2 regions of the Streptomyces qianjiangensis genome follow, and region 1 is predicted to be linked to the other one. Evidence: riboswitches for the same ligand, from Rfam matches in the RefSeq annotation. Region 1 holds a riboswitch; the other holds the start of a gene.
What was found. A riboswitch is a leader RNA that binds a small molecule or an ion and turns the genes downstream of it on or off. The one in region 1 is predicted to bind cobalamin.
Positions count from the first base shown of each region.

Region 1 (2,195 bases):
GGTGGACGTCTTGACGTACTTGCCGCCGCCGCGCACGATCTCGCCGGACGCCAGGACGGCCTCGACGGCGAGCACATGGTGGCGGGTGACCCCGTGCCGTACGGCGTGCATCCCGCCGGCGTTGGTGGCGATGGTGCCGCCGATGCTGGCGGTGGGTTCGCCGAGCCGCACCGGATACTGCAGGCCTGACTTGGCGGCCTCGTGGTCCAGTTGGTCCAGGGTGACCCCGGGCTGCACGACGGCCACGTGGTTGACGGCGTCCACTTCCAGGACGCGGTTCATCCGCTCGAACGAGACCGTGATCCCGCCCGGCCGGGGCACACATCCCCCCGACATGCCGGTCCCCGAGCCGCGGGCGGTCACCGGGATCCCGGCCTCGCCGGCGATTCTGAGCACGTCCGCCACCTCGGCGGCCGCGGCGGGCCGGACCAGGTACGCGGGCGTCTGCGGCAGGGCGGTCAGCGACTCGTCACCGGCGTACTCAGGGGGGACCTCCGCCCCGGCCAGAACGTGCCGTGCCCCCACGGCGCCGGCCAGCAGCGCCTCGGTGTCCGCCATCGCACCCCCTCCTCGGCCCCCGCTCCCGCGATCCTTGCCGCGCACCCACTCCACCGGAGGGGGCCGTCCGGCCCTTGCCCAGGGCCATGTGGACCGGCATGCGTTGTGGACCCCCTCGGGCGGCGGCTCGCCGACGGCGGGTGTGTGGCAGGATGCGGGTGACGGATGCGGAGGAAGTCCGGTGCGGGCCCGATGGCCCAAGTCCGGTGCGGGCCCGCCACTGTAACCGGGGAGCTGCCTCCCGCTGATGGCCACTGGCAGCCGGTGCGAACCGGCCGCTGGGAAGGCCGGGAGCCGGCGCCGGTACCCGTGCTGCACAAGCCGGGCGCCGAGATCCGGGAGCCAGGATATTCCGGCCGTCCCGCAGCCAGGCACTACCCGCCCGGGCACGGCCTGTTCACGGCGGCGTGGAGAACCGTCGACAGCGGAAGGAACTCCCTTCATGGTGCCCTCGTCCGGCTCCGACCCCACCCTTCGGTCTGCCGCCGACCCCGCCGTCGGCCAGTTGCTGGAGCGCACCCTGGCCGCCATCACGCCCGCGGACCCCGACGCCCGCACCGCGGCCCGTGACCGCCAGAACAACCTGACCAAGCCGCCCGGCTCGCTGGGCCGGCTGGAGGATGTGTCGGTCCAGCTCGCGGCTCTGGCGGGAAGCTGCCCGCCGCCGCTGCCGGAACCGGCCGCGGTCGCCGTCTTCGCCGCCGATCACGGTGTCCACGCCCAGGGCGTCAGCGTCTGGCCGCAGGAGGTGACGACCCAGATGGTCGCCAACTTCCTGGCCTGCGGCGCCGCGGTGAACGTCCTGGCCGCTCAGACCGGAGCCAGGGTGGTCGTGGTGGACGTGGGCGTCGCCACCCCGGTGGCGACCTCGGACACGAACCCGGACATGCTGCTACGACGCCGGGTCCGGGCGGGAACCGCCGACATGACCCAGGCTCCGGCCATGACCCGTCAGGAGGCCGTCGACGCCATCGAGGTCGGCATCGGCGTCGCCACACAACTCGTCGACGACGGCTGCCGCTGCCTGCTCACCGGCGACATGGGCATCGCCAACACCACCGCGTCCGCGGCACTGATCGCCGTGTTCACCGGTGCGGACCCGGACGACGTCACCGGTCACGGAGCGGGAATCGACGACACGGCCCGACGGCACAAGGTGGGGGTGGTGCGCAGCGCCCTGGAGCTGCACGGGCCGGACCCGCACGACCCGGTCGGGGCCGTGGCGGCGGTCGGCGGCCTGGAACACGCGGCGATAGCCGGGTTCGTACTGGGCGCCGCCATGCACCGGGTCCCGGTGATCCTGGACGGGGTGATCGCCACATCGGCCGCTCTGGTCGCGGCCGCGCTCTCCCCTGATGCCCTGGCCGCCTGTGTGGCCGGACACCGCTCGGTCGAACCCGGGCACACCATCGCCCTGCGCCACCTCGACCTGCATCCCATGGTCGACCTGGGACTACGGCTCGGCGAGGGCACCGGTGCCGTGCTGGCCCTGCCGCTCGTACAGGCGGGGGTGCGCGCCTTGCGCGACATGGCCACATTCGACTCCGCGGAGGTCTCGAGCAAGAGCCTCTGAAACAGCCTGCCTGCCGCGCCACAGGCAGGACACCTACTGCGCCCGCCGTCCACGAGGCGGGCGT
Region 1 is NZ_CP106799.1:25,103-27,297, reverse strand. It holds gene N8I87_RS42335 (FAD-binding oxidoreductase) at 1-558, opposite strand, end outside; cobalamin riboswitch at 730-910, shown strand; gene cobT (nicotinate-nucleotide--dimethylbenzimidazole phosphoribosyltransferase) at 1,001-2,131, shown strand.

Region 2 (2,195 bases), on a different replicon from region 1:
GCGGCTCGGCCGAGGAGATCCCGGGCATCGGGGAGATCGGCTACATCGGCCTCACCGCGTTCGTGCTCAACGTGGCCGTCACGGTGGTGCTGACCTTCGTCCTGAAGGCGCTGAAGGCCCCCGAGGGCGTCGACGAGACCAGCCCGGCGGACTACACGGCGGACTCCGGCGACCCGGGCGTCCAGGTGGAGCTGCCGCCGGCGACCGCGGACGCGGGCCACTGAGGACGCCGGTCACCGCGGACGCGAGCCGCTGACGACACCGGCCGCTGAGGGCAGGCAAGAACGGGCCGTCGGAGAAAATCCGGCGGCCCGTTGTCGTACCCGTCCTGCACACTCGGTCCCATGGACATCGAGATCAGGCGGACGGCCCCGGACGAGTACGGCACCCTGGGCGAGATCACCGCCCAGGCCTATCTCCAGGACGGCCTCCTCGACTTCGGGGAGAGCGACGGGTACCTCGGCGAGCTCAGAGACGTGGCCAAGCGCGCGGCCGCCGCGGAGGTACTGGCCGCCGTGGCGGACGGCGAACTGCTCGGCGGCGTCACCTTCGTACCGGCGGGCGGGCCCATGGCCGACATCGCCCGCGCCGGAGAGGCCGAGATACGGATGCTCGCGGTCGGCCACGCGGCACGCAGTCGCGGCGTCGGGGAGGCCCTGGTGCGCGCCTGTGTCGATCGCGCGCGGGCCACACCGGGCTGCGTACGGGTCGTGCTGTCCACCCAGCGCTCCATGCGGGCCGCCCATCGCATCTACGAACGCATGGGCTTCGTCCGCACACCAGAGCGGGACTGGAATCCCCTCCCCCACCTCGACGACATCACACTCCTCACCTACGAGTTGACGCTCTGATACCGCCACGACACAACATCTGGGGGTGGCACGGCAGCCAGGCACTAGATGTATGCTCATGCTCGCTGTCGCCGCAGGGGAATCCGGTGCGAATCCGGAACTGTCCCGCAACGGTGTACTTGCGCGTATCCGCCCCCCGGGGGTCGAAGCGCGCTCGTGTCAGTCCGAGGACCTGCCGACAGCGCACCCGGCCGTCCGGCCCGGGTGCCCCGACGTCCGGGCCTCGTGGAATGGGCCGGTGGACGCGACGCCGCGTGCGCTCGTGTGCTGCCCCCTGCCCTGCGCAAGGCCCCCGTGCCGAGCCAGGGAGAGCCCCACGTGACCATCGCGCCAGCCGAACCGGATTCAGCGACCCGCCTGGAGACCGTCGGTCCCGGTGCCGCGCTGCTGCGGACCCTGACCGAGCTGACCGCCGACCTGCCCGACACCGACCCCGGCCGCGTCGCCGCCGCCGCGCTGCGCGGACGGTCCACCCGGGCGGACGAGACGGAGCTGCGCGAGCTGGCCACGGAGGCGGCGGCCGGCCTCATCTCCGAGGACCCGGCCTACTCCCGGCTGGCCGCCCGGCTGCTGACCCTCTCCATCCGCGCCGAGGCCGCCTCGCAGGGCGTGACGTCCTTCACCGGGTCCGTCGCCGTGGGGCACCGCGAGGGGCTGATCGCCGACCGCACCGCCGCGTTCGTACGGCTGCACGCCGAGCGGCTCGACGCCCTGGTCGACCCGTCGGCCGACGACCGCTTCGGCTACTTCGGCCTGCGCACCCTGCACAGCCGCTATCTGCTGCGCCACCCCATCACCCGCAAGGTCGTCGAGACGCCCCAGCACTTCATGCTGCGGGTCGCCGCGGGTCTCGCCGAGGACGAGTCCTCCCGCTCCGTCGACGAAGTCGCCGCGCTCTACGGGCTCATGAGCCGCCTCGACTATCTGCCCTCCTCCCCCACGCTCTTCAACTCCGGCACGCGGCACCCCCAGATGTCGTCCTGCTACCTCCTCGACTCCCCGCTGGACGAGCTGGACTCCCTCTACGACCGCTACCACCAGGTGGCCCGGCTCTCGAAGCACGCCGGTGGCATCGGGCTGTCGTACTCCCGCATCCGCAGCCGTGGTTCGCTGATCCGCGGCACCAACGGGCACTCCAACGGCATCGTCCCGTTCCTGAAGACCCTCGACGCCTCCGTCGCCGCCGTGAACCAGGGCGGCCGGCGCAAGGGCGCGGCCGCGGTCTACCTGGAGACCTGGCACTTTGACATCGAGGAGTTCCTGGAGCTGCGCGACAACACCGGTGAGGACGCCCGGCGTACGCACAACCTCAACCTCGCGCACTGGATCCCGGACGAGTTCATG
Region 2 is NZ_CP106798.1:5,790,642-5,792,836, reverse strand. It holds gene mctP (monocarboxylate uptake permease MctP) at 1-224, shown strand, start outside; gene N8I87_RS26840 (GNAT family N-acetyltransferase) at 345-851, shown strand; cobalamin riboswitch at 904-1,045, shown strand; gene N8I87_RS26835 (ribonucleoside-diphosphate reductase subunit alpha) at 1,170-2,195, shown strand, end outside.
Region 2: another riboswitch for cobalamin. It lies ahead of N8I87_RS26835 (ribonucleoside-diphosphate reductase subunit alpha); the one in region 1 lies ahead of cobT (nicotinate-nucleotide--dimethylbenzimidazole phosphoribosyltransferase).